DNA from 3 places in the Cytobacillus sp. IB215316 genome. Region 2 is predicted to be linked to each of the others. Evidence: a T-box and tRNA genes for the amino acid it is inferred to sense, from the RefSeq annotation. Region 2 holds a T-box; the other regions hold tRNA genes.
The links. The T-box of region 2 lies ahead of argS (arginine--tRNA ligase). A T-box ahead of a tRNA ligase gene usually reads a tRNA of that ligase, here a tRNA-Arg.
Positions count from the first base shown of each region.

Region 1: it has a tRNA-Arg gene. The T-box ahead of argS (arginine--tRNA ligase) is inferred to sense a tRNA for this amino acid. The anticodon was not compared.
Region 3: it has a tRNA-Arg gene. The T-box ahead of argS (arginine--tRNA ligase) is inferred to sense a tRNA for this amino acid. The anticodon was not compared.

Region 1 is NZ_JAXBMC010000003.1:77,175-87,362, reverse strand. Features, by position in the region: gene SLH48_RS07485 (phosphoglycerate kinase) at 1-602, opposite strand, end outside; gene gap (type I glyceraldehyde-3-phosphate dehydrogenase) at 747-1,754, opposite strand; gene SLH48_RS07475 (sugar-binding transcriptional regulator) at 1,802-2,821, opposite strand; gene SLH48_RS07470 (glutaredoxin family protein) at 2,956-3,207, opposite strand; gene rpoN (RNA polymerase factor sigma-54) at 3,241-4,560, opposite strand; tRNA gene SLH48_RS07460 (tRNA-Arg) at 5,091-5,162, opposite strand; gene clpP (ATP-dependent Clp endopeptidase proteolytic subunit ClpP) at 5,371-5,955, shown strand; gene SLH48_RS07450 (HPr family phosphocarrier protein) at 6,011-6,268, opposite strand; gene whiA (DNA-binding protein WhiA) at 6,297-7,250, opposite strand; gene SLH48_RS07440 (YvcK family protein) at 7,499-8,479, opposite strand; gene rapZ (RNase adapter RapZ) at 8,483-9,370, opposite strand; gene SLH48_RS07430 (8-oxo-dGTP diphosphatase) at 9,393-9,851, opposite strand.
Region 2 is NZ_JAXBMC010000001.1:379,924-390,111, forward strand. Features, by position in the region: gene SLH48_RS01690 (hypothetical protein) at 1-19, shown strand, start outside; gene SLH48_RS01695 (hypothetical protein) at 21-419, shown strand; gene SLH48_RS01700 (ABC transporter ATP-binding protein) at 435-1,133, shown strand; gene SLH48_RS01705 (heme exporter protein CcmB) at 1,135-1,818, shown strand; gene SLH48_RS01710 (cytochrome c biogenesis protein) at 1,822-2,559, shown strand; gene SLH48_RS01715 (CcmD family protein) at 2,754-2,882, shown strand; gene SLH48_RS01720 (TlpA family protein disulfide reductase) at 3,018-3,536, shown strand; T-box leader at 4,013-4,259, shown strand; gene argS (arginine--tRNA ligase) at 4,515-6,203, shown strand; gene SLH48_RS01730 (DUF4064 domain-containing protein) at 6,914-7,336, opposite strand; gene SLH48_RS01735 (DUF523 domain-containing protein) at 7,546-8,007, shown strand; gene SLH48_RS01740 (DUF4349 domain-containing protein) at 8,594-9,484, shown strand; gene sigK (RNA polymerase sporulation sigma factor SigK) at 9,559-10,188, opposite strand, start outside.
Region 3 is NZ_JAXBMC010000001.1:237,444-247,631, reverse strand. Features, by position in the region: gene ilvE (branched-chain-amino-acid transaminase) at 1-890, opposite strand, end outside; gene SLH48_RS01120 (Hsp20/alpha crystallin family protein) at 1,477-1,926, shown strand; tRNA gene SLH48_RS01115 (tRNA-Arg) at 2,197-2,273, opposite strand; gene SLH48_RS01110 (metallophosphoesterase) at 2,488-3,000, opposite strand; gene SLH48_RS01105 (XTP/dITP diphosphatase) at 3,002-3,610, opposite strand; gene rph (ribonuclease PH) at 3,612-4,373, opposite strand; gene SLH48_RS01095 (hypothetical protein) at 4,655-4,798, shown strand; gene SLH48_RS01090 (GerMN domain-containing protein) at 4,904-6,001, opposite strand; gene racE (glutamate racemase) at 6,129-6,923, opposite strand; gene gerE (spore germination transcription factor GerE) at 7,544-7,768, opposite strand; gene SLH48_RS01075 (D-arabinono-1,4-lactone oxidase) at 8,193-9,554, opposite strand; gene SLH48_RS01070 (endonuclease/exonuclease/phosphatase family protein) at 9,764-10,188, shown strand, end outside.

The DNA.
Region 1 (10,188 bases), on a different contig from region 2:
TTATCTTTTACTTTTGCTCCTCCAATAACTGCTGTAAATGGGCGCTCAGGATTAGATAAAGCTTTGCCTAGCACTTCAAGCTCTTTTTCCATTAAAAATCCTGATACTGCAGGTAAATGTTCTGCAATACCAGCTGTTGTTGCATGCGCGCGATGTGCAGCACCAAAAGCATCATTTACATATATGTCAGCAAGCTCTGCGAAAGCTTTTGCTAATTCAGGATCATTTTTTTCTTCCCCTGGATAGAAACGAACGTTTTCAAGTAAAAGTACATCACCTTCTGATAAACTAGCAATTGCATTGTTTACTTCTTCACCGTATGCAACATTCGTCTTAACTACTTGTTTCCCAAGATGCTCACTTAAACGTTCTGCAACCGCAGTTAAGCGTAGTTCTTCAACAACGTTTCCTTTAGGACGTCCAAGATGACTTGCTAAAATTACTTTTGCGCCTTGCTCCATCAAATATTGAATTGTTGGAAGTGCTGCACGAATACGAGTGTCATCAGTGACAACTCCATCTTTCATAGGCACATTAAAATCGACACGACAAAAAACTCGCTTTCCTTTTACATCAACATCTTTTACAGTCTTTTTGTTCATTTGCAAAAGGCCTCCATTTCTGATGATTCTTCATAATCATTACTAAATCATGATAAGCGAAGTATTTATATCAAATTCTCTTTTCTTAAGTAAAGGGAGGGGGAATACTTCCCCTCTCCCCTATTGCAATGTATTTATGTTATCTTACAAGCCTTTTGAAACCATGTAGTCAATTAAATCAACAACACGATGAGAATATCCACTTTCATTGTCATACCAAGATACAACTTTCACAAGATTTCCTTCCATAACCATTGTTGAAAGTGAATCAATTGTAGATGAAGCAGGGTCACCGTTGTAATCGCCAGATACTAATGGCTCTTCACTGTAGTTTAAGATTCCTTTTAGGTCGCCTTCAGAAGCTTGTTTGAAAGCTGCATTAATTTCTTCAGCAGTAACTTCTTTGTCAACCTCAGCAACTAAGTCAACTAAAGAAACGTTTGGAGTTGGTACGCGCATAGCCATACCATTTAATTTTCCTTTTAATTCAGGTAATACTAATGACACAGCTTTTGCAGCACCAGTAGTCGTTGGAATAATATTTTCAGCAGCTGCACGAGCACGTCTGTAATCTTTATGTGGTAAATCTAAGATTTGTTGGTCATTTGTATATGAGTGAACAGTCGTCATCATACCACGACGGATACCAAAGTTATCATTTAATACTTTAGCAAATGGTGCTAAACAGTTTGTAGTACAAGATGCATTTGAAACTACGTGATGGTTTGAAGCATCATATTGATCTTCGTTTACACCCATAACAATTGTAATATCTTCATCTGATGCAGGAGCAGAAATAATAACTTTTTTAGCACCAGCTTCAATATGTTTAGCAGCATCAACGCGCTTAGTGAAACGTCCAGTTGACTCAACTACAACATCAACTCCAAGATCTCCCCAACCAAGTTGTGCTGGATCACGTTCTGCTTTTACAAGGATTTCCTTACCGTCAACTACTAAATTGTTACCATTAACAGTTACATCAACATCTAATTTTCCATGAACTGAGTCATATTTTAAAAGATGAGCAAGCATATTTGCATCTGTTAAATCATTAACAGCAACTACTTCAATATTAGGGTTTTTTAATGCAGCACGAAATACGATACGACCAATACGGCCAAATCCATTAATACCAACTTTTACAGTCATGATAATTTCCTCCTTAAAATAGAAAGCTTAAATATATTAGGTAGGGATTAACCCTTAACTAACTCTTTTGCAGCACCTTCGTCGGTAATGAGCAAGGCGTTACTTGTTTGTTTAAAATAGGCTTTAATTGCTTTAGCCTTTGAGCCACCACCAGCAATTGCTATTACTGATTTATTATGTTTTAGGTCTTCAAGTTGTAGGCCAATCGTTTGAGCTTTATATACGACTTCTCCATGCTTATTAAAGTAATATCCAAAGGCTTCTGCTACAGCATTCGCCATTTCGATTTTCTTCATATCTTCATCTGAAGTTTTTCGGCGTATAGCCATAGTTTTAGCGTCTCCGATACCATGTATAACTATACTGGATGATTTTATAAGCGTGAGTACCTCTTTAATCGCAGGTTCTTCTATAATCGATTGGTAGGCTTCAGTACTAACTTGATCTGGGACATGAAGCAGTTGGTAGTTACCCATTGCTTTTTCAGCCATTTTTGCACATATCGTATTCGCTTGATTTTTTACATTCTCTCCTAAGCCACCTCGTGCAGGAACAAATAAGGTTTCCTTACTTTCGGTATTGGGAGTCATCATCTCTGCTACAGCAGCTAAAGTCGTACCTCCAGTTACCGCAACGATGCTGTTATCTTTCAAGCGCTTTTTAATACATGCAACACTCGCTCTGCCCATTTCTTTCTGAACCCAAGCTGATTGATCACTATCCCCTGATACTACAATTACTTCTTGTAGGCCTAATTTTTTCTTAACCTTCTCTTCAAGTAGCTTTAGTCCAGAGATTTCCTTCATCATCTCCTCAAGCTGCCGAAGAACGTAGACACCATCTTTCGTAATTGTCATACCAGACGCTTGTACAGAAAGTAAATCTTGATCCTTTAAGAATTGTACTTCAGCACGTAAGACCCTTTCACTCATACCTAGGCTAAGTGATAAACTTCTTCTGCCTATAGGTTGCATTAACCTTACATATTGTAAAACTTGATAGCGCCTTTGCATAACCTCTAGAAGGTTAGGTAATAATTTTTGTTGAACTTCAATTAATGAACGCATTGCAGTTCTCCTTAAAATTGGTGAAATTACCATCCGGGACTTTTTAAGTCCACCTATGACATATTATGTCCCGCATGTGGTAAAAAAAATCACCCCTGTTACAACTCTTATTCTAACAGGACTGACCCCTTTAATCAACCATTTAATCCTTGCTGTAAGCGCTTTTTTATTACATCTTTGTGAATAACTCCATACGCAATTTCTTCGCCCGCTATCTCAACTACAGGTATCATTACCTGATATTTCTCTAATAGCTGATCATCCTTGTAAATATCAGTTAATTCAAGTTGAAAAGGAATTTCAGCTTGTAGTTCAACTAATATTTTTTGAGCTTTGTCACATAAAGGGCAGTTTTCCTTCGTATACATGATTACTGTTTTGCTCATATCTTTCATCCTTTCAAAACAAAAACGCCTTCTTCAATCATATCTTTTTCTTTTTGAAGAAGACAAGATACCTAATTGATCTCTATACTTTGCAATTGTTCTTCGTGACACAATGATTTTGAAATCTCTATTTAACAGATTAACTAGTTTTTGGTCAGACAACGGACTTGCTTTGTCTTCCTCGTTTATCATTTGCTGTATTAACTCTTTAACTCTTGTTGAAGAAGCATCTTCATTAGAAGACGTATTGAGACTACTACTGAAAAATACCTTCATTTCAACTAAACCAAAGGGAGTCTGTACATATTTTCCTTTAACGGCTCTACTGACAGTAGATTCATGACATCCGACTACTTCTGCGACCTCTCTCATTGTAAGGGGTTTCAAAGATGATAACCCATGAACAAAAAAATTCGTCTGCCTCAATATGATTTGTTTTGTAACACTTAATAACGTCTGCTTTCTTTGTTCGAGGCTTTTGATAATCCATCCCCATTGTAAACCTTTTTCTCTTACAAAAGCACTCACTTTCTCATCGTCTACATTAGATAGGTCTTGCTCATATTGGACGTTAAATGATAGCTTTGGAAAATAATCTTCGTTAATAGCAGCTTCAAAATGTCCATTTTTCCGTTCAATAATTATATCAGGAATAATATAGGTTGTCTGTTCATGATGAAAAATATGTCCAGGACGAGGCTCTAATAATTGTATATGATCAAATATTTGTTGAATCTCTTTAGGCTTTACATTCAAAATCTTCGCCAAAGCCTTCCACGATTTTTGTGCAAACAATTCAAAGTAATCTTTAATAATAACTTCAGCTAATTCGTTCCTATGCTGATCCCTTTGTAGCTGTATAAGCAAGCACTCTTGAACACTCCTTGCCCCAACTCCCACTGGATCAAGGTTTTGAATAATTTCTACACATTTAGTTATATCCTGCTCAGTAACCCCAAAGCGATTAATGACATCTTGAGCCTCAAAATGAAGATAACCGTTATTATCTATATTTTCTATGAGATGATCAACAACATTTCTTTCTATATTACTTATTGGTAATAGTAATATTTGTGAACGAAGATGATCGTATAGTTTTTCAGGCTCTCCCCCGATATTTTCCAACCAATTATGTTGCTTACTTTGAGATGATGTGTTAGAAGTTTTTTTTCTAGGTATATCAAATGGTGTACTTTCCTGTATCTCAACAAGAGGATTTTCTATAGCTATATCATGTAAAAAGGTAAGTAGTTCTTGAGAGGAATATTGAAGAAGCTCAATTGCTTGAGATAGTTCCTTAGTCATCGTAAGCTTTAACGTTTGTTCTTGAAATAACCCCGGTCTCATTTCCATGCTCTCCACCCCATATCTATTTTACAATATATGAGATAATAGGTGTATGGTAAAACAATGGAAGTTAGAAAAGCGGTGCCGACTGAGCAGACTCGATAAACACTGGAAGCTTTACATTTGTAGGCGCTCTTTGCCTTTGAATGAAAAGGTGAAGTGACCTTGAGAGGCTAGGAGGCAAAGCTGGACATCTAGAAAAACGGAAGCTCCTTGGTCATCCACGACAAGCGCTGGAATCATCACACATAAAGACGCTCTTTGCCTTTGGGTGTAATGGTGAAGCGACTCGAGGTGATAGGTGCAGTTAGAAAAGTGGAGACGACTTGCTCAGCCTCGATAAGCGTTAGAGCTTCAAACTGTGAAGGCGATTTTTGCCTTTATGGTTTGAAGCGAAACGTCTCAAGGCGAATCTAGACAACTATTAAAAAGCCCTAATTTATCTGAAGCTCTATCATTTAAAGGCGCTCTTCCCTTCGAAGTTTCTTGAACAAAAAAAACCTTCTTTTGAAAAGAAGGTTTTTTCTCTTATGTAACGCCCTCGACAGGATTCGAACCCACCCTAAGAGAACCGGAATCTCTCGTGCTATCCACTACACTACGAGGGCATATAACAGATTGCTTTCAATATTATATGTTAGATTGATGTACAATGCAAGCAGAATTCAGTAGTATTTAGGTATAGCAGGTATGGATTTAAAAAAACATGAATAAGATAGTATTGTTAGTACTTTTCGTTTGACCTTTATTGACCATAGGTGTATGATAAAAATTACATAAATATCTAAATAAAGTTTAAAAAGGAGGATAATTAAATTGAATCTAATTCCTACTGTTATCGAACAGACAAATCGCGGAGAAAGAGCATATGACATTTACTCACGATTATTAAAGGATCGTATTATAATGTTAGGTAGCGCTATAGATGATAATGTAGCAAACTCAATTGTATCCCAATTTCTATTTCTTGCAGCAGAGGACCCAGAAAAGGATATTTCTTTGTATATAAATAGTCCTGGAGGATCAATTACTGCAGGAATGGCAATTTATGATACGATGCAGTTTATTAAACCGAATGTTTCAACAATGTGTATAGGAATGGCAGCATCAATGGGTGCATTTTTATTAGCTGCTGGTACGAAAGGCAAGCGTTTTGCTTTACCAAATAGTGAAGTGATGATTCACCAACCACTAGGTGGTGCTCAAGGTCAAGCAACTGAAATAGAAATTGCTGCGAAGCGCATTTTATTCTTACGTGATAAATTAAATGGCATCCTTTCTGATCGTACTGGTCAGCCATTAGAAGTGATCGAACGTGATACAGAGCGTGATAACTTTATGACTGCTGAAAAAGCCACAGAATACGGCTTAATCGATAAAGTTCTACACCCAGCGAAGTAATCATCTACTTACTAAATAAGCAAAAAACCCTCTCACTGTTGTGAGAGGGTTTTATTTAGCCATTTTGAATAACAAAATTACATAATGCTTCAAGTGCTTCTTCTTCATCTTGCCCATCAGCATACAATGTAATTGTTGAACCATTGCTAACCGCTAAGCTCATTAGGCCCATAATGCTTTTAGCATTTACCTTTTTGCCATTCTTCTCTAAAAAAATATCTGAAGCGTAACGATTCGCCTCTTGAACAAATAGAGCTGCTGGTCGAGCTTGTAATCCTGTTTTCAATTGTACCTCTACTTTTTTTTCAACCATTTCATGTTCCTCCCTTTTTCAAAAGCTATTATTTTGTTTTAATAGAATGACCTGATCGCAGCTTGTCTGCGATTTCATCTATTTTTCGAAGGCGATGATTAATCCCTGACTTACTTATGCTTCCACCAGGTAGCATTTCACCTAGTTCCTTTAATGTAACATCTTGATAAGTAATTCTTAGCTCTGCAATAACTCGAAGCTTATCGGGAAGTGAACTAAGCCCTACTGTTTCATCAATATACCGAATATTTTCTACTTGCCTAATAGCTGCACCGACTGTTTTATTTAAATTGGCAGTCTCACAGTTCACTAAGCGATTCACTGAATTCCTCATGTCTCTAACAATACGGACATCTTCAAATCTTAACAATGCACTATGGGCACCGATAATATTTAGAAATTCAGCAATCTTTTCAGCTTCTTTTAAATACGTTACAAAGCCTTTTTTTCTTTCAATCATTTTACAATTTAATTGAAAGCTGGTGTTCATTAATTCACAAAGTGCTTGACTATGTTCCCGATATAACGAAAATATCTCTAGGTGGTATGAAGACGTTTCTGGATTATTGATCGATCCGCCTGCTAAAAAAGCTCCACGTAAATAAGATCTTTTACAACATTTTTTCTTAATTAAGTCATCTGAAATCCTTCCAAGAAACGAGAAACCTTCATCGATGATTTTTAAGTCTTCAAGAATACCTTTAGCGCTTTCAATTAAGCGAACAATATATACATTATTCTTTTTCAAACGCATTTTTTTTCTAACTAATAGTTCAACTGAGACATCATACAATCTCTTTAGCAATGTATAGATACGTCTTGCAATTGCTGCATTTTCAGTTTGAATAGTTACAATGAGTTTACGATTTGAAAAAGTTAATGACCCATTCATTCTTATTAATGCAGAGAGCTCTGACTTTGCACAGCAATCTTTAATTTCAATATTTGTGAGTTCCTTTTTGGTCTCTGATGCATATGACATACCTCTCAGCCCCTTTTATCTATATGCGCGTTAAATAGGAGGACAAAAAGGTCGACGCAGAATAAGGCGGTATAGCTTCTGTCACCTCTGAGGTTACTTACATTGAGCAACCTCCTTGACTCCTTCCAATATAACTAGTATATGCAAATACAAACAAAATTGTATTTTGCATTCAAAAATTAAGTAGTTCCATTAAAATGCTATCACACTCGTACATAAAAGGTAAATGAGTACTTTGTATACGACCGTTACATTCCATGGATTTTGTGAACATTCTGTAAAAGTGAGTATAAGAGAGATGCTACTTTCTTTGTGTCATGTCGAATGACTCCATCTTCAAAGCTAATAATATTATCGTGAATAATATCTAACCCTAAATCCTTTAATCGTTCGATATCATATATGACTGGTTGAGCCATTTCTTTTGCATATCTATCTATAATGTACGCAGGGATTTCCTCTTCATTCACCATAATCACATCAAGAAAATCGCATTTCATATGATCATAAAGTGCTCTAACATGGTCACTTGCTGTATAGTTTGATGTTTCTCCAAACTGAGTCATCACATTACACATATAGACCTTTTTTGCTGTTGCAGCACAAACCTCTTTTCCTATATTAGAAACTAATAGGTTAGGTAAAATACTTGTATATAAACTTCCGGGGCCAATAACAATTAAATCTGCTTCGCGTATTGCTGCTATTGTCTCAGAAAGCGGCTTAACATCTTCAGGTGTCAAAAAGACACGTTGGATTTTCTTTCCATAATCAGGTATTTTTGATTCTCCAGATACCAATGTTCCATCTGCCATTTCAGCATGCAAATTAACGCTTCTATTAGCAGCTGGTAACACTTGACCTCTCACGTTTAACACTTTGCTCATTTCTCCAATTGCATGAACAAAATCGCCTGTTATATTTGTCATTGCAGCTAAGATAATATTTCCCAATGAATGTCCAGACAAACCATTGCCATCCTCAAACCTATACTGGAACAACTCTTCAACCAATGGTTCAACATCTGATAAAGCTACTAACACATTTCTAATATCACCAGGTGGTGGAATGTCAAGCTCGTTTCTAAGTCTTCCTGAGCTCCCACCATCATCAGCCACTGTAACGATAGCGGTGATATTCACAGGGTATTGCTTTAAGCCCCGCAATAAGACAGGTAAGCCTGTACCTCCGCCTATAATTACAATATTAGGCTGTTTTTTTCTTTCCATGTATTATTTTTCCTTTCGCTTGTCAATATCTCGATGAGATATACGAGTTTTATAGCTATTTTCAAAATACTGACCTAAATACTCCGCTAATGTTACGGAGCGGTGCTGACCACCAGTACATCCAATTGCAACGATGAGCTGGCTCTTTCCTTCTCTTTTATAATGTGGCAGCATAAAAGTCAATAAATCAACAACTTTTGTTAAAAATTTTTGCGTATCGTTCCATTTTAATACATATGATGAAACTTCTTCATTGAGACCAGTTTTAGGTCTCATATGATCAATATAATGAGGGTTCGGTAAAAAACGAACATCGAAGACTAAATCAGCATCTATCGGCAAACCATATTTAAAGCCAAAAGATACAACATTAACAGTAAAAATTTGTTTACCTTGGGTTGCAAACTGCTGTAATATTTTTTCCCTCAAGTCACGAGGTTTTAAATCCGATGTATCATAAATCAGCTGTGCTCTTCCCTTTAATTCTTCCAACATTTTTCTTTCTAGCTGAATACCTTCAAGAGGAAGTCCTTCTTGAGACAGCGGATGAGATCTCCTCGTCTCTTTATAACGACTAACTAAAGTCGCATCCTTGGCATCTAAAAATAAGATTTGAGGTGTGATCCACGATTTCTCTGCCATGTCATCTAGTGCTTCAAATAGTGTTTCAAAAAATTCTCTTCCTCTTAAGTCCATTCCAAGTGCTACTTTATTCATCTTATTACCGGAATCCTTCATAAGTTCTAGAAATTTCGGAAGTAAAGAAGGCGGTAGATTATCAACACAAAAATATCCTAAATCTTCAAAGCTTTGTATGGCTACCGTTTTCCCTGCACCAGACATTCCTGTAATAATGACCATTTGGATATCACTCATTGAGCCAGTACTCATACTATTACCCCCTCAAACACGTTTAACTAGGATCTAATCGATAAGAAAGCAACTCAAAGTTCGGCGTATATGTGAAAGTACCATAAATGATACCTTTTCCATTAACCATATAGTCAATAATGTGATAGTCACCTGGCGCCATAGGTAGCTTGGATATTTGATCCACTTTCTGCCATGCAACCTTCCCTTCCTCTGACTCTTTCACATTGCTACCATCAAATTGTGTGGATAGAAAGGTAAACATCATCCATTCCGAAATGATTTGATTTTGCTCTTTTATCAATATTGTGAAAATACCTTTGATGCTTGGATCTTTTATAAATATACCTGTTTCTTCACGAAATTCACGTATGCAAGATTCTCTAATGGATTCTCCCTGTTCCATTTTGCCACCAGGTGCTACCCACCAGCCTCTACTAGGCTTTTGTAAAAGTAATACTTGACCTTCATGAACTAAGACGCAATTAGTTACTCTTTGCACGCCTTTCACCTCGTTGTATTTATACCATTAATTATACTATTTCTACTAGCTCGTCACAATAAATGGTGTAAAACAAATACGGAAGGCACTCATTTCCACTCAATATCAACCGTCCTATCGCTAACGATTGGCATCATCTGTTTCAGAAGACAAGCAAAGGACATTGCGTTCAGGTCGTTGTATTGTCATAAATGACAAACAGAGAATATAGCTTATAACATACCTATATAATTTAGTTTTCGCATTAGTTATTACTTTTCGGTCTTAGAAATAAGTACGTATACCTCTAACGTTCAAAATTAGAGGATCCTCACGAAATAAGGTAATATAAAAAAAG
Region 2 (10,188 bases):
ACAGCGGGGAGGGAAGTAAGGTGAAAAGCATTTTTATGATGAGTGCTGCAGTCACACAAACTTCTCCAAGCTTTCATAATCCAGGACATTTACGAATGTGGTTTGATTCACCATTAAGACAATTTAACCCACATATATTATTAATTATTCTTGGTGTAATCATAATTGGAGGAGGGCTGTTTTTCATTTACTTTCGTCAAAAAGACCAGAATAGGCAAATTTCTTTGACTGAGGATAAAGAGGAGAAGATTTTTCAACAATTGCTTGGAAAGCGCGATGCAATTATGACGAAAATGATCGATTTAGAAGATGAACTGAAAGCAGGAAAAATATCTGAAGATAAGTTCAATGAACAGTTTAATGCTTATAAAGATATGTTAATTAAAGTGAAATTTAATATAAAACAAATGACTGAATAGATTGGAGGGATCTGCGTGATAAAAACATCTTTGCTAACGAAAAAGATAGGGGAGAAAGAGATTCTACGTGGAGTCAATCTAACAGTAAAAGAAGGGGAAACGACCGCTTTACTAGGTCCCAACGGAGCAGGGAAAAGTACAGTATTAAAAATAATTAGTGGATTGCTGGAGGCGACATCTGGTGATGTTTTGATAAATAATATGAAGCTAAAAGCGAACGAAGAGGTTATTAAGAAAACAATTGGATTCTTATCACATAGCAGTTACTTATATGATCACTTTTCACCGATTGAGAATCTAGTTTATTACGGAAAACTCTATGATGTAGAAGATATTGAGGTAAGAGCAAAAGAACTCATTTCTATGGTAGGTTTAAGCTTATTTATGCATGAGCCTGTTCGCTCATTTTCAAGAGGAATGCTACAAAGAATTGCGATTGCTAGAGCGATTATTCATTCACCTAGTATTCTACTTCTAGATGAACCACATACTGGGTTAGATCAACGGGCAGTTTCAATTTTAAATAATGTTATTTTGCAATTGAAGCAGGAAGGTACAACTATAATTATGGTTACACATGATTTCCATCAACTCATTGAAACATGTGATAAAGCAATCGTTATGAAACAAGGATTGTTAATTGATGATTTTGCTATTTCAGGTGCAAAAAACGTGAAAGATATCAAAGAAATGTATGCAGGACTGGTGAGTTAACATGATTAAACTACTTAAATCTGCATGGATTATCGCTTGGAAAGATCTATATTCTGAGTGGAAAACAAAACAACTATTAAGTACTATGTTAATCTTTTCAGGGCTTGTTATTGTGACTTTTAGCTTTGCATTTGACCCTACGAGTAATGCTGTCAAAGCAGTGGTACCTGGAATGGTATGGGTCATTACTATCTTTGCTGGAATATTAGGGTTGAACCGCTCATTTTTAGCTGAAAAAAATCAAGATAGCTTACATGGAATGATTGTCGCACCTATTGATCCTTCAAGTATTTATTTTGGCAAAATGCTCGCTAATTTCATTTTTGTACTATTAGTTCAATTGATTTCTATACCATTATTATTTATCTTATTTGATTTTCGCTTACTAGGAAACGTTCCCTTATTTTTAGCAGTTATCTTTTTAGGAACTTTTGGTTTTATAAGCATTGGTACATTTTTAGCTGCATTAACTGCTAATTCAAGGAGTAGTGAAATGCTATTACCAATTGTCTTATTTCCTATAGTTAGTCCGATTATTATTGCAGCTGTGCAGGCAACAAAAATATTGCTAGTTAATCTTGAGAATTTATCAAGTGCTATATCGTGGATGCAATTGATGATTGGGTATGATCTTGTGTTTTTTGTTATTTGTTTCTTATTATTTGAATATGTGATGGAGGTGTGAAAAATGACAAAGAATAATGTGGTTTGGCAATCAGAATCAAAACTTCATAAGATACTTCTTTGGTTAACAATTCCAATAGGTGTAGTAACAATGTTTTTAATATTTATATGGTCTCCAGTCGAAGTTACGATGGGCGTAGTACAAAAAATATTTTATTTTCACGTAGGTTCAGCTTGGGTTGCGTTTTTGGCTTTTGGAGTCGTGTTTGTTTATAGTATTTTATACCTTATAAAAAGGAAGAGAATTTATGATATCATTGCAGGAATTTCGGCTGAAATTGGTGTTGTTTTTACAACTATCGTCTTAACAACTGGACCTATTTGGGGACGAAGTGCATGGAATACATGGTGGACTTGGGAGCCTAGATTAACAACGACATTGATTTTATGGTTTATTTATGTATCTTATATTATGGTTCGTCGTATGGACGGAGCATGGGAAAAGAAAGCAAGATTAGCCTCAGTATTTGGAATTATTGGTTTTATTGATGTTCCAATCGTATTTATGGCAATACGTTGGTGGAACTCAAAGCTTCATCCAATCGTGTTTGGTGATGGTCCGACACAACAAGGAGGCGGAATTGAGCCTGAAATGTTATTCACATTGTTATTTACGCTAGGTTTTATTACTTTGTTGTATATTGTTTTACTCCAAAAAGGTATTTATATAGAAAAAGCAAAAATTGCGATCGCTCAAAATAAGAAAGCTATTCAAGAGAAGTTAATGAATAAAATTTCGTAAAAGGTAGTAACGAAAAATACCGTAGCATATGTAGGTTTACAGAATCCAAATTCACTAGACCTTAATTAACTATTTGCAGGGGAGATTATTTTCTGTCTGGTATAGGATAGGCGACTAAGGAAAGTACTTTCATAGCTAAAGGTGCTATGCGTACGATGGAATAGTAAATAAACAATAAAGAGGAGGAACTGAAAATGGGGTATTTATTTAGTGCATACACAATTGCATGGGTCTTAATTGCTGGATATGTAGTTATGCTTGGGAAACGGCAAAGAAAACTAGAAAAAGAATTAGATTATATACAAGAGTTAGAGAAGCAATAAGCTCGTTCTAGTAAACTTCAATATTAGTATTGAATTAACAGTACACGTCCTTTTTGATTGTGCTGTTAACTGTATTCATCAACTGGTAGAACGTAACTCTTAATGATGATAAATCCAGTTTAGAGGATGATTTGTATGAACAAAAGAAGAATGATTCAAATCATAGTACTATGCTTGGTGGCAGCCGTATTTTTCTTTTTAGCTTCAGGAATACAAGGAGTCAAAGGAGTTAAGGTTGGTGACTCAGCTTATGATTTCACACTAGAGGATTTAGATGGAGATACTCATACTTTATCTGACTATCAGGGGCAATTCGTTGTATTAAATTTTTTCGCTACATGGTGTAAGCCGTGTGTAGATGAAGAACCTGAACTCGAAGCCTTTCATCAACAATATGGAGATAAGTATAAGCTTCTTATTATCGACCGTGGAGAACCTAAAAGTCGTGTTGAAAAATTTATAAAAAAACATAATTCAACAACACTGTATTTATTTGATACAGATGATAATGTCTCAAAAAATTATTTAGTAGTTGGCCAGCCTGAAACTTTTATCATTGACCCAAGCGGCATTATCCGAGAAAAAATAGTTGGTCCAACGACAGCAGAAACTTTAGCAGGGAAAATTAGTTTGTTAAAATTAAATGGAAACTAAGCCACAGCCAAATTGCTGTGGCTCATCTATTGTAGGGCATCAACACGTATTCAACTGGTTGTTCCTTACAACTTTTCTATTAACAAATAGGAATCAATTTTTAATTTTGTAAAATTTAGCAATAAAGTTTACGAAAAGATCTTGCTATTCATTCGTTAAACTATTTTGCAGCCTTTGTTAACTGTGGGACTTACACATTTTATTGCCAAATCAAAATGACTAGCTATCCAATAGTGTAAAACGTACAGCTTTAAGAGAAGGAGAAGAACATAAGGAGAAAGCAATGGGTGAACTATCTCCGATTACTAAAGCCACATTTGAAAGTATTTATTCTCAGAACGAATTACAACTAGCATTTTTAGATAAAATACAAAACAATTTACAACATGATGTAGAAAAATAAATGAGAATAAAAAAAATTATGGAATAAATAACCTTGAAATATTTCTAAACTTTATTTATAATTTGTAAAAATAATTCATTCGTTGAAGAAGACAGTAATTTTGAATATACGTGTAGCGAGTTAGGGATGGTGAAAGCCTAATCGATTATTCATAATGAAACGTACTTCGGAGAAGCAGTCCGAAAAAGTATTAGCGTTATTTTTATTTAAATAACCTTGTACAAGTAGGGTATGCCGGTTAATCAACCGTTATCAATGACATTAAGATGGTTCAATTTGAACAATTAGAGTGGTACCGCGGGGAAAATCTCGTCTCTTTTAAGAGGCGGGATTTTTTAGTTTTATCAGAAGGGGTGTACTAAATAAAAAAGGTAATTCATATTTTTCCTGCTATTAAAAATCAAGCTACAAGAGTTCCGGAAAGAATATGATCTGCTCTAGTTACATAGTTAACCACACATTACTGTAGGTATACCCTTTTGAAACAAGATTTCACATTCCCGAGTATGGACAGTAGACGTAGAGACTTGGACAGTAAACGTACTGATGAAAATAACAGGTAGGAGATGAAGCAAATGAATTATTCAGAAATATATGCTAAGGAAATTTCACAAGTTTTAAAGGATGTTATAACTTATGAAGAGACGTTACAGATAATTGAAAGACCAAAGTTTCATACTCAGGGTGATATTGCTTTTCCGTGCTTTTCCTTAGCCAAAAAGTTTCGAAAATCTCCAAATCATATTGCTAAAGAAATAGCTGAACAGGTTAGCCACACATTATTTGATAAAGTTGTAGCTGATGGTCCATATGTAAATGTTTTTTTGAATAAAAAGGAAGTTAGTAAAGAAGTAATGGCTATAATCCTAAAACAAGGTAATCATTTTGGAACTTTAAATATTGGAAATGGTGAAAATGTAGTTATTGATTTTTCATCCCCAAATATCGCTAAGCCATTTTCTATGGGACATTTAAGATCAACAGTTATAGGAAATTCACTGGCACTTATAGCAGAAAAATGTGGATTTCAATCCATTAAAGTTAATCATTTAGGGGATTGGGGTACACAATTTGGTAAATTAATAGTTGCTTATAAACACTGGGGAAATGAAGAGAAAGTAAAAGAGAATCCAATTAAACAGTTATTGGAATTGTACGTCAAATTTCATGATGAGGCTGAAAAAGATAAACACTTGGAAGATGAAGCAAGATTGTGGTTCAAGAAACTTGAAGATGGAGATGAACATGCAATCGAACTATGGAATTGGTTTCGTGATGAATCACTTAAAGAATTTTCGAGTATTTATAATTTACTAGGTATCAAGTTTGATTCTTATCATGGCGAAGCTTTTTACAATGATAAAATGGAAGAAACGCTGAACTTACTTGTGAAGTCTGGGTTACTTTCCGAATCAGAAGGTGCAGATGTTGTTGATCTAAGTGAGTATAATTATCCACCGTGTTTAATCAAAAAATCTGACGGTGCAACTCTATATGCAACGAGAGATTTAACAGCTGCTATATATAGAAAAGAAACGTATCAGTTTAGCAAGGCATTGTATGTTGTTGGCCATGAACAAAGTCTTCATTTTAATCAAGTCTTTGCTGTTTTAAAAAAGCTAGGTTTTACATGGTCGAACAATCTCGTTCACATTCCATTTGGCTTTATTTTAAAAGACGGTAAGAAGATGTCGACGAGAAAAGGAAAAGTTGTTCTACTTGAGGAGGTTATAAACGAAACAATCAGTCTAGCTAAACACAGTATAGAAATGAAAAACCCAAAACTAATAAATAAAGACAAAGTAGCTAAAATGGTTGCTATCGGTTCACTTATTTTTCACGATTTAAAAAATGAAAGATTAAATAATGTAGAATTCTCAATGGAAGAGATGTTAAAGTTTGAAGGGGAGACAGGACCTTACGTCCAATACACTCATGCAAGAGCTAACTCTTTGATAAGAAAATCGGGACAAGAACAGTTACACAATATAGAAGGTTTAGCTGATGAACTTAGTTGGTCAGTCATTAAATTGTTAATAGACTTTCCAAATGTAATTAAGAGAAGCTATGAAAAATTTGAACCATCCCAAATTGCAAAATACCTAATTGACCTAGCACAAGAATTTAATAAATATTACGGTAATGTGAAGGTGTTAGTCAAAGATAGCGAGCTGATATCTCGACTTGGACTAGTAACTTCAGTAATGATCGTTTTACAAGAAGGCTTAAGATTGTTGGGAATTGAAGCTCCAGAGGAAATGTAATGATTGTAGAACTATTACTCCGTAATTAAAATATTAAGTTAAAAAATTGACTGTTTTGCATTTTATGGTTATGCAGTTTACAACTTGAGTTCGCGGCTCGACAGTCGATAATAACATATAGATTGATTGTTTTCACATCGATTGTTGTTTTTCGTACTAGGAAATGCACTCCGTATACAACTATCATTTGTGGCATCTTTTTTTCTATACAAAGATGAGAATAGCTTTAATTCCCTTTTGTTAGAATTTCATAAGTCTACGAGAAAAGCCTATGAATTATATAGCAGAAGAGTGTTCGACATGAGCCTTTCGAAACTAACAGATTATTGGCGGGTATATACGCGATCAGGAAGAGTGAGCACAAAGCTATAGGTTTCATGCTCCCCCTTTCTACTAGCTGTATTAGTATTATTGTATTCAACAAGAATGCTGAAAAAAATTAGTAACAGAACTTTCACAGTTACTAAATTTATTAAAGTTAAATATGTGGTAAATTGAATATAGAGAGATATTGGGTCATTCTTTTACAAAGGGGAGTGAGCGTATGTTTGCAATCGTGATGGGCATAACGATTACCGTTGTTATCGGCATAGTAATTGGTACTGAAATTAGTGAAGAAATTTAATTATAAAAAAGAATTAGGTGTTCACACCTAATTCTTTTTTATAATGGAAATCGGTCATAAGGCTAAAAATCGATTTCATCATTTCTTAATCGTATATGTTTTGCTTCGGCTTACGTACTAAACTCATAATCCCTGCAATTAAGAACAGTAGAGCGATTGGCCATGCAAATAACACAGTCATTAAGGCGACTAATAATGCAGCAATAATTAACAAAGTCCCAGCAAGCTTTGGCTTATTATTTCCTTTTAAACAAAAGGCTGCAATGATACTTAATACTAAACCAATCATACCGGCAGCTACAACAATCCACCCGGTATTACCTATAATTTCCATCAAGTCTGCGATATTGAATGTAGCAAGCTGAGGGTCAGTAGCAAATTGTGCCTCTAACTCCTGTAAAAATGCTTCATTGGTCATTAAATAAGTAAATGCCCCTCCTATAATTGCTAAAAAGCCACTAAGTACGGCTCCGATTATACTTAAAACTATTTCTCCTGTTCGCTTCACTAGTAGGTTCCCCCTTATTGTTATCACTTTATAAATACGAGCATATTTACGTAAAGTTTCAGTTAACTATAACACTTTTTCATATATTTATAAATTACAACCTCTACAGTATAAATATTGATATGTGTTATCACTTTTAAAATCATGACAAGTTCATGTGATAAAATAAATAGTAAGGATGAACATTTTCATAGGGAGGCCGCATATAAATGATATTAGTAAGCGCTTGTTTAGCAGGAAATGAGTGTCGTTATGATGGAAATCATAGTTTACATCATTTAATAAAAGATTTAGTTGATAAGAAAAAGGCTGTAGCGGTATGTCCAGAAGTGTTAGGAGGCTTAGCTACTCCTAGGGAACCAGCTGAAATTGTCGGTGGCTGTGGCAAAGATGTTCTTAGTGGAGATGCAAAAGTACTATCAATTTCAGGACAGGATGTTACTGAACAATTCATAAAGGGTGCTTACGATACGTTAAAAATCGCTAAACAATATAAAGCATCTACTGTAGTCTTGAAGGAAAATAGCCCTTCTTGTGGTTCCACACACATTTACAATGGGGATTTTAATGGGATGAAAATAGCTGGTAACGGAGTTACAGCTGCATTGTTGGAGAGCCATGGGTTCAAAGTCGTCTCAGAAAATAACTTCGGTGAACTACTCAATCAGTAATTAAAGCTTGCTTTAGAAATGTAGCTTAGTATATCAAACCATGATTGTAGGTGCTTTTTTCGAAATTTTTTTGCTAATTGTGCTAATTTAGAACGGCTCGAGGGATGATACAGCTATTATCGTTATTAAAGATGAAATATATTCTGAATGCTTGCTTATATCATAGTGTTCAACGCCACAACAACCTTTTTAGATATAAATGTAACAAAATGGTTCCAAAATTCGTCTATGCTTTTAATAGACTGTTTTCTAATAGCTCGTTGTTTTTTAGGCTGTTTTCGCATTGACTGTTGTTTTTGGTTCTTAGATATAGACACGTATACTTATTGCGTGCGTGGTCTCCTTACTTCTCAAAAATCTATAAATCATATCAAATACACCATTTACTCAAATAAATGTGAAAAAAGCTACAAAGTATATGAAAATAGCCCTTTCTTAAATAGTAAAAAAACACCAACAACTAGATTTTGGTTTACTTTCTTTAAAACGATGTAAACCTAACACCACTACTTCATCATAGAATTTTTTATTAGCTAACAACAGAGTTTACAAGATAGTCTATCAATAAAAGGTGAGGGTGGTAGTCTTGAAGCATATATTTAAAAAGCTTTGTATGGTTGTTTTTATCAATTTACTATTATTTGGTTGTAGCTCGTACAATGAAGGTAAAGCAAGTTTATCAAATGAAAATACAGCTGAAATAGCAATGGACTTAACCACATCAGAAGAATCTGCACCAAACGAAACAGAGATAACAAATAATCCAAACCAAGACAGAATGGTTATTTATCAAGCTAATATAAGGATGGAAGTGGAGGATTATGAACGAACGTTTAAGCAAATTCAAATTGATGCTGAAGCTATCGGGGGTTATATCGTTCAATCAAATGTGTATAACGAACATAAAGAACAGCTTGAAGGTGCAGTAGTATTACGGATTCCTCAAAATAACTTTTACTCATTTCTAGATAAACTTGAACAATTAAGCGTGAAAGTTTATTCAAAAAATATCTCTGGCGAAGATGTGACAGAAGAATATGTCGATTTACAATCAAGATTAAAGTCAAAAAGGATTGTAGAGGATAGATTATTACAATTTTTAAAAGATGCCAAGGAGACAAAAGATGTACTTGCCATCTCACAAGACTTAGAGAGAGTTCAAGAGGAAATCGAGCATCTTGTTGGTAGGATTAAATATTTAGATAACCAAACTAGTCTATCGACAGTGACTGTGTCAATGATTGAAAACAAAGTCGTTATAGCTAATATTGATAACGACGAGTTAAACACTTGGGATAAAGTAAAAAAAGAATTTGTAGAAAGTATTAATGGACTGATCAGTTTTGCCTCTACAATGCTTGTGCTTATTATTGGCTACTCTCCAATATGGCTCTTGATCATTACTATATTAATTGGTGTTTTTTATATAGGGAAGATATTCAAAAATAGAAAACTGCAAAAAGATAAACAAAAATAATCACAGTTGCAAGGACAACGAAAATATTACTCTATAGTTGTAGGCTTATCGTAGGTGTAATAAATTTCGTTGTTTTATTTTCTCCCTCTTTCTTTTTCAGCTCGATAAAATTCATGGAACATTTTCATTAATGCTCTTTTTTCAATGCGAGAAACGTAGCTTCGAGATATACCTAATTCTTTTGCAATTTCCCGTTGAGTTTTTTCTTTTTTTAGATCTAGACCAAACCGTCCAATAATGACTTCCCTTTCTCGTTCATCAAGTATATCAATATATTCTTTAATCTTTTCTAACTCCATATTTAATTGAATCGTTTCAATCACGTCTTCAGCTTCTGATTTTAATACATCAATCAAGCTAATCTCATTTCCTTCTTTATCTTGCCCAATTGGATCATGAAGTGAGACATCTTTTTTAGTTTTTTTCAAAGCTCTTAAATGCATAAGTATCTCGTTTTCAATACATCTAGCTGCATATGTCGCAAGTTTTGTTCCTTTTCCTGAAGAGTAACTCTCGATTGCTTTAATTAAACCTATCGTACCGATGGAAATTAAATCTTCTGCATCTTCACCAGTGTTTTCAAATTTTTTCACAATATGTGCAACTAAACGTAAGTTATGTTCAATTAATATGTTTCTTGCATGTTCGTCACCATTCGCCATGAGCTGTAAATATTTTTTTTCTTCAGAGGGAGACAACGGTTG
Region 3 (10,188 bases), 140 kb from region 2:
TCTTGGTTTGATTGATAAACCTTTACTCCATCAGAAACGACTTTTTTCCTAAACTCCTCAAGCAGTTTTTTAGTATGTTTTCCTGGTTTTCCATCACCTATTTCCCTGCCATCAACTTTGACTACAGCAATGACCTCTGCTGCTGTTCCTGTGAGAAATACTTCATCACATGTGTATACATCATGACGAGTAAATGGCTCTTCCTTGAGCTCGTAACCTAATTCAGAAGCAATTTCTAAAATTGCATTTCTCGTAATCCCTTCAAGGGCTCCAACATAACCTGGAGGAGTATAGAGGGTGCTATCTTTGACAATAAAAATATTGTCCGCTGACCCTTCTGAAACATATCCTTGATCATTTAACATTAAAGCTTCACTTACATTTGCCAAATGCGCTTCAATTTTCACTAGAATATTGTTTAAATAATTTAACGATTTAACTTTAGGGCTTAAAACATCAGGTCTATTTCGTCTGGTTGCAACAGTAATAATCTCTATGCCAGTTTCATACAGCTTTTTCGGAAAAAGTGCAAGAGGCTCCACGATAATAACAACTTGAGGTTTACTGCATTTAAACGGATCTAGACCCAAATCACCAGCACCCCTAGAAACCACAAGACGAATATAAGCATCTTCAAACTTATTTTTTTGGATTGCTTGAACAACTAGATCTGTCAATTCCTCTTCTGTATAAGGAATAGTTAGCATAATTGATTTAGCTGAGCGATATAAACGATCCATATGTTCTTTCATCCGATAAACGTTTCCGCTATACACTCGAATACCTTCGAATACACCATCTCCGTATAAAAAGCCATGATCATAAACTGAAATTTTTGCATCTTCTTTTTTTACAAAAGTATCACCTAAAAAAATCCACTGATCACCCATCTTATATCCTCCTTCCCTTTATTATATAGACGCTTTAAATCGATAAATACATAGATATAAAAAAATATCCTAAAATGTACCTTTTTGAATGAACCAACACTAGGTATTTATACCGACAAAAAACTAAGGAATTTTAACGTAAAATCATGTAAAAATATAGATTTTAAAAACTAATAAATATTGTGACAATTTTTTATTTGAGGACTATCTTACGCTCATTTGTTTAAAGAGTCAATAGTCTTTTGAAGAATTATTTGAAAATTTGTATTTATCACTCAATTTGAATACGCTTACATCACTGTTATTATGAGGTTTTTAAATTTGTGAAACTTTTTAAAAAATAGGTTCAAAAAGTTAGAAAGAGAAACTGAAAATGTGAAGCCTTCAATCCAACCTCATTTATTCAATATAAAATTTATGCAATTAAAGTAATTTCCAATACATAACTTTTATTCATGATCTTCCCTCAAATCAGTTTACATATATAAGCAGTATTAATTATTTCTTATCCATATTACATATTTCTATAACTACTGCAGAGAATATTTCTATATAATTTAAATTTTACACATTTGGAGGAGAACTAATGACATTAATACCTCACGACCCGTTCAGACATTTATCAAACATGAGAAGGGACATGGACAGGCTATTTACTAACTTCTCAAACTTCCCTTTCGACTATACCAATGAGCAAAACTACTTAGGAATGATTAGAGTTGATGTTTATGAGACAAATAATGAGGTTGTGGCTACGTGTGACATTCCTGGATTAGAAAAAAAAGAGGATGTAAATATTGAAATTGACAACAATGTTTTAAATATTAGTGGCTCTATAAATGGGACTAACGATGTAAAAGATGAGAATTTATACAGAAGAGAAAGACATACAGGTAGCTTTCATAGAGCAGTAACTCTACCAACAACTGTAAATGTTGAGGGAGTGATAGCAACATACAAAAATGGTGTTCTAGAGGTTACTATGCCAAAAAAAAACCAAGGCACCAAGAAGAAAATTAATGTTGATTTTCATTAATCAACAGAGGAGCTTTTCATATTTGGTTTTACTGGAGTAACATCATTTAGTTGATATACTTTTATTTACTTTCGTATACATTAAAAAAAGAACAATATTTTTCTAGCTATATAAAATATCAACTTTTTCAAAATATCCACATAACTACTTCAAAAAATATCTATTTCCTTATATCAATAGCAGTATAAAAAATGGATAATCATACAGTATTCACACTGTATGATTATCCATTATCTGTTAAAACCCATCATGGGTTACATTGCTATGTAATGGCGTCCCAGGAGAGATTCGAACTCCCGACCGACGGCTTAGAAGGCCGTTGCTCTATCCAGCTGAGCTACTGGGACAAAATAAGTTGATTAATTGTTAACGACAAAATTTATTATATAAATATTAGTATAGTTTGTCAATCATTTTTAAGGAGTAAATAAAAAAAAATTACCTCACTCAAATTTGCTATTATGTATAATCCCCATTATTCTACTTAGAGAGTACCTTACCATTTTTATATTATAGTAAGGTGGCTCTCAAGACTAAGCATATATAGAACTATGCATTTTATTATTCAAGGATAAATTCGCTTGATAAAGACGGTATAATCTTCCCCTCAATACTATAGTAATTGACATGGATATGTCTATTTTGTATATGTAGTATAACATATGTTTTATCTTTGCGCATTCTCGGGAGTCGGAGGCTCCCCGGGTTAATAAATAAAATTCCATCAGCCATTTCTGTTCCTGCTATGTGTGAATGCCCAAAGCAAACAACCTTCGCATCAACTTCCTTAGCACGATATAAAAGATTCATTAAAGTCATTTTTACATTATATAGATGACCATGTGTAACAAATAAATGTTGCTGTCCACATTTTTCGACTAAATGATCAGGGTATGCTGAGTCTATATCACAATTTCCTCTAACAGAGTTAAATCCTTGCATTGCCTCAGCATGAGCTGGGAGCTCTGAATCTCCACAATGAATCATCATTTGAACATCATCTTCGTGTCTACGAGCAACTTGTGTAAGCTCTTCTGATAAGCCATGGCTATCACTTACGACTAAAATTTTCATGTTACTTGTCCTCATCAGCAAATATCTCAGACCATAAATGTGAAAGCTTTTTTAATGCAATGGCTCGATGACTCATTTCATTTTTTTCTTGTTTCGATAATTGAGCCATTGTCTTTTCTTTCTCTTCTACATAAAAAATAGGATCATAGCCAAAACCGTTTTGTCCAACAGGGGTGTCCGTAATTCTACCTTCACATGTGCCTTCAACTACATGGGTTTCTCCTTTAGGAAAAGCAATAGCTAAGGCACAATGAAAACGTCCAGTCCTTTTATGAGTTGGTACACCTTCTAGCTCCTGCAATACTTTTTCCAGATTGGCTTGATCATCTTTATGTTCTCCAGCATAGCGGGCAGAATAAACTCCAGGGCGACCGTCAAGGGCATCTACTGCTAATCCTGAATCATCTGCAATGACAATAGTATGAAACCGATTTGCTACAGCTTCAGCTTTTATGATTGCATTTTCAGCAAAAGTCTGTCCTGTTTCCTCAATATCTATCGGCTCGTTAATATCGAACAAAGACTGTACTTCAATTCCTTTAGGCTCTAGCATGGACTTAAATTCATTTACTTTGCCCATATTTTTTGTTGCAATTAATACTTGGTTCACTCTAGTTCCCACTTTCATGAGTAGCTGATTTAATATGTTGGACGAATTCACCTAATGCTTCGCGCTGCTTTTGAATGATCTCATGAATCCCTTCTTCAGCTAAAGATAATAAATTGTTTAGCTCATCTCTTGAAAAAGTTGCTTCTTCTCCAGTTCCTTGTAACTCAACAAATTGGCCTGACCCTGTCATAACAACATTCATATCTACTTGTGCTGATGAATCCTCGATATAGTTCAAATCTAAAATAGGCCCTAGCTTCGCATCTATCCCAACAGAGGTAGCTGCTAAAAAGTCTTGTATTGGTGATTTTGTTAATTTTTTCTCAGACATTAGTTTCCCAACTGCTAACACAACAGCAACAAAAGCACCTGTAATGGACGCAGTTCTCGTACCACCGTCTGCTTGAATGACATCACAATCAATCCAGATTGTTCTTTCACCAATTTTTTCTAAATCAACAACTGAGCGCAATGCTCTTCCAATCAAGCGTTGTATCTCCATCGTTCTTCCCGATACTTTCCCTTTACTAGATTCCCGGATGTTTCTTGAATCAGTCGCTCGAGGTAACATTGAGTATTCTGCTGTAATCCACCCTTTACCTTCACCTCTCATAAACGGTGGAACTCGATCTTCAATACTCGCAGTACAAATAACTTTCGTATCACCAACAGAGATTAGTACTGAACCTTCAGGATGCTTTAAATAATTTGTCTCAATATGTATTCTTCTTAATTGATCTTCGTTCCGTCCATCAACTCTCATTTATAATTCCTCCTCATCAAACATAAAAAACATAAACACCCCATTCCACATATAACAATCCCACTCACTTTGGGGAATGGCGAAGTGTTTTTAATTGCGAAATGCGCAAGCACCTTGGTTATTCCCGACAAGCGCTGGAGTTATCGCATACGAAGGTGTTCTTTGCCTTCAGATGCGATGACGAAGCGTCCTCGAGGGAATGGGTGCTGAAGCTAGACAATTGCGAAATGCGCAAGGCGACTGCTTATCGGCGACAAGCATAAGTTAAGCTGGCTGGAAGGTTGCTTTTTAACCTTCTTGACAATTTAGCTTATGACCTCGAGCCGATGGCGCCTGGAGCTAGACAATTGCGAAATGCGCAAGCACCTTGGTTATTCCCGACAAGCGCTGGAGTCATCGCATACGAAGGTGTTCTTTGCCTTTAGATGCGATGACGAAGCGTCCTCGAGGGAATTAGACAATAAGAAGAGGTAGCTCAAATACGCCTACCTCTTGTACTCATCTTTATATAGTATATCAAAAAAAGATTTTTAAAAACTATCCATGTTCACATTTTTTGGCCTTGATACTGGTTCAGCTAATAATTCACCTTGTTCATTCACAAGTTCTGCTTTCCCATTTACTTGAATAGCAACCTGTTCTATACCTTCCTGTTCTGTTAGTGTTAGGACTAATGTATCTAATACATTTGTATTAATAATCGGATCTTCTGAAAAGCTTCCTAGAATATATTCATTAAAATTTAAAATAACTTGCCCGTCTTGGATGATCGGTTCGCTCAATAATTCAACTTCATTATTGATTGCCCCTAATAATTTTGATGTGTAACTAGGTCCTTCAACTAATTCATTAATGACAGCAACGATGCTATTTTCTTCAGTGTTCTCTACTCTTCTAGTAACAGGAACATAGTAGGTTGAATCAGCATTTTCCGCTAAGAAATAGACTGTAACAGGGTATGAATTTGTAATATCCGCAACTTCATTTTCATCAAAATTAATACCGTGCTCTCTGCTAACCCCTTCCCCAATCGGTGTTCCGTTCACAGGCATTACAGGTTGATCGTAACCATTTATCCTTATTTGTACTTTATTAATTGTGTCAAACTGAGTTAATGTCCATGTGATTGCTTGTAATATTTTTAGTTCATCTTCTTTATTGTACTCTTGAAATTCCTTTGAAAAATCAGCAATTACTATTCCATCTTCTACTATGTTCACCTCAACTGATGTACCTGCAGGTAATACAGCTCTAAATCCATTAGGAAGCATATCCTCTACTGGCCCATCTTGTACCAAGTATTCTAAAACTTGCTTTGCTGGACCTTCTACTATCGGTAACTCTACTGTTTGTGGAACGACCATTCCATATTGATCGAGCAGAAATAATTCACGTTGAACAGTGTCTACCACTACATCTTCCTGTAAATCAACACTTACACCTTCTTCTTGTTCTGAATCCATTACACTTTCTCCGTCAGTAAATTCCCCTTCCTCCAAATAAGTTGTTTCTTGAGGTGGATCAATCTCAAGGCCTTTATCTTCTCCACCAAAAAGACCACATCCAGCTAATAACACTGATAATGTTAATATAGCAGTGGTCATTTTGAGTATTTTCCATGTTTTCATTTATCTTCCCCCTTACATCAGTTTGTACTACTATGTATACGAGCTGTTTTTATTTTTAGACCGATAAAAAAGAAAAAACCCTCTAGCTTGGCTAGAGGATGTAAAATAAAGCTTCTCATTTAATTTTTTATAAACTAATAGTTTCTATATTTTCAATAGGGTGCCCAAATAAATTCGAAGCAATTTGTTGGAAAATCTCCTGTGCACCTGTTGTAAGGAATAGATGATTATTATTACCATCTTCATCATTTAATAATCCGCTATGATATAGAATCGTGCTGACTTCCCGAGCAGTCTCATCTCCCGAACAAATAATATTCACCCTTTCTCCCATAAATTCACTAATTAAATGACTTAGAAGTGGGTAGTGAGTACAACCTAAAATAAGTGTATCAATTCTTTTATTTTTTAATTCTACTAAAGTTTCAGCAACCACTCTTTTCGCTTGTTCCCCTTCATAGTCACCACTCTCAACGAGTGGAACAAATCTAGGACACGCAAGTGATTCTACATAAACATTGTGGTTAATAGACTCTAATGCTTGTTTATAAGCGCCACTAGCGATGGTACCTACAGTACCGATTACACCTATATGATTATTGCTTGTTATTTTTAGTGCAGTCCTAGCTCCTGGATGAATTACACCAACAACAGGTATATTGAGCTCATTCTTTATTTCTTCTAATACTGCAGCTGTAGCAGTATTACAAGCAATAACTAGCATTTTAATATCATATGTTAGCAAGTAATTTGTCATTTCCCATGTATATTCCCGGACTTCTTCACTCGGCCTCGGCCCATAAGGACATCTAGCGGTATCTCCTAAATAAATGATTCTTTCTTTAGGTAACTGACGATTGATTTCTTTCGCAACCGTTAGTCCTCCTACTCCTGAATCGATAACTCCAATCGGTCTTAACAAAAAATCGCCTCATTCTTATCTCGTTTCTCGATGTATATTTAAAGTGTCACCTTATTTTCTATCTTTTTGAATTGAAATGCAAGTATTTCACAAGGTGAAGCATAGCTACTAAATTGTATAAAAGTAATTTACCTTAGACAATCATATTACTTAAATATTCTTTGCCGATAAAATCGAGCACAGTCATAACTTTTTATGAAACTAGTTATATGCACGTATTACAAAGTATGTTTCTTAAACCATTTCCAAACGTATATAGACATCAAGAAACTTAATACAAAGCAAATAACCCAAACAATTAACAATTCAGTAAAATCAATCTGAAACGTAAAAGAGTTCATAAAATACTTAATTATATAATAATCTACAACGAGTGGAATAGATATAACCACAGAGTACAATAGAACAAATTGTACTCTGCTTAAGTTCTTCAACTCCCTAAAATTTTCCATTTAATAACCTCCAGTATCAAACCTTAAAGTTACATCTTAGATTGTGCAATCCACCACTTAAATTTTTTCACATAAATATTATATGTCGATCACGTTTGCTGACAGAACTTACTTAAAATTAAGACATATAAATAACCGGCCTCCCTATGTAAGGTAAGCCGGTATACATTAAAGCTTAAGTTCACCCATTCGCAATAGCTCGACTACTGCCTGCGAACGCCCCTTAACTCCTAGCTTTTGCATGGCATTTGAAATATGATTTCGAACAGTTTTCTCGCTAATAAATAATTCACTAGCAATTTCTTTTGTTGTTTTATCTTGAACTAACAATTCAAATACTTCTCTTTCTCTCTTAGTGAGTAACGGCTTTGGTTGAAACTCCTTCTCCTTCAAATATTGTAACCCTCCTTGCTAAAGGTACGAGCTGAACTAGCGGATGGGTATATATTTAGTCATGTTATCTTATGTTTGAAGGAGTATGGCTGTGATTATTTTCGTCCAAAATGTACGAACATCTTGCTTTTCTTTTACATGACACCTTATATCAGAATTTATTTTCTCGGTTTATAATTAAACCGTAATGAATTGCTTGATTGGGTTAGATGTAACGGGTTGTTTCAATCAACCCTAAATATTAGTTGATCAGGTGCCAGCTCCTATAGAGATGATTATAAAAGGCTGTATACGTTTGAGAGCTATACATAAATATAATTCATTTTTTTCTCACTAAAGACTATAAAAATTATAAAATACACATGAGCTGCTTAAATATATGTGAAAAAAGCGACAAAGTTTACGAAAAGAGCCTTATAAAATATTAAAAACCAGCTAATTGTGAATTTGTTGACGTCGTGGAGGTAGGAGCTATATCGAATAATTGACGTAAATATGTGTTCATAAATAAACTATTTGGATCTAAGTCATTTCTTAACAGCAAGAACTCATTCCAATATGGATATACTTCTTTTAGTGTATGTGCTGTTAGTGTATGCATCTTCCCCCAATGAGGTCTGCCGTTATATTTTCTGCATATTTGTTCAACACTACGAAAATAATCTTTATACTCCATCCCTTTGTACATATGAACAGCAATATATGCGGAGTCTCTCTCAAAAGCTGGGCTTAGCCATATATCGTCTCGTTTAACATAGCGACATTCTATTGGGAAATGCACGGGGAACTTTTTTTCATTAATCATATCCCTTATTTCTGTAAGCACATTGGCAAGCTGATTAGCTGGAATATTATATTCCATTTCATTGAATTTAACATCTCTTATTGATGCAAAAACTTTATAGCTATCGTCGATAGCTCGCTCATTCGGAACTACTCTTCCTGACAATCTGCTTACCGATTTACTTAACGAAGGTATTAAACGACACCCTTCTGATAACACCCTGTACAAGCCATTTTCAATAAATTTTTTATTAAATGCATCTGTAATATTTTTTTTTGTTTTTTCGTCGTTTGTTTTATTAACAAATTTAGCTTGAACATATTTGCTATATGGAAACCAAAAAAATTCAAAATGTCGATTTTCCGTTTTATATTTGTCTAGATTCTGTAGGCAATCATCTAAGAACATTCGTTTGCTCTCTAAAAGTAATTTATATGCCGGTACAACCTTCAGCTTAAGTTTAACAATAATACCTAAAGCACCCAATGATAGCTGTAAAGCTTTAAACATTTGAGTGTTTTTATCCATACTACATTCTAGTAACTCTCCCTTCCCAGTTACTACAGTCATTTCTACAACTTGTGTAGCCAAACTACTAAACTCGATTCCCGTCCCATGAGTACCCGTACTTATAGCTCCAGCTATTGATTGAGCATTAATATCACCCAAATTTTCTTGTGCATATCCAAGTTGGTGAAGAGCCTCTCCCAAAACATGCAGCTTTGTTCCTGCCCAAACAGAAACAATATCATTCTCTCGGTCTGTATGTTCTATCCCTTCAAGGAGATCCAATGAAAGTAATAGATCATTAGTTGCTACTAATGAAGTAAATGAGTGACCAGAACCAACCACACGTATAGCCTGATTAGTTTTGTTACATTGTTTAACGATTAAAATGATTTCTTCAATGCTTTTTGGGTACATGACCTTTGCAGGTTTACTTACAACACTCCCAGACCAGTTCTCCCACCTCTGTACTTCTACAGCTTTTACGGAGTTCACAGTTGTCCCCCTCACTATACAATTTATTCTCAAAGTCTTATCTATCATATTTAAATCTCATTAATATTATACTAAATCTTCAGAATAATCGAAAGAAAACATATATTATTCACTTAGTTTTTATTACAATATAATTATAGGTAAAATTCTTATCATAATGATAGTTGCAGTATTATTAATAACAAACGTATTGATAAAGGAGAATGTACATGGCAATAAAAGTCGCTAAATGGATAAGTTATATCATTCTATTAATCGCACTCATTTTTATCACTTTTTTGATCTATGTGACAGTTACAGATTACAAACCTGCAGAAGAAATTTCACTTACAGTTAATAACCAAAGTGGAAATATGCTTAGGGCAAATGAACCTTTTACGATGACTACTTTTAATATTGGTTATGCAGGGTTAGATAAGGAACAAGATTTTTTTCTAGACGGTGGAAAAATGTCAAAATCAAGTAGCAAAGAACAAACGTTGATAAATTTAGAAGCAATAACGTCATTCATAGAGGATAAAAAATCTGATATTTATTTATTACAAGAAGTTGATACTGATTCTTCACGTAGCAATCACATTAATCAAATCGATCATATTTCAAAGAAATTACCTGATTATAGTTATACGTATGG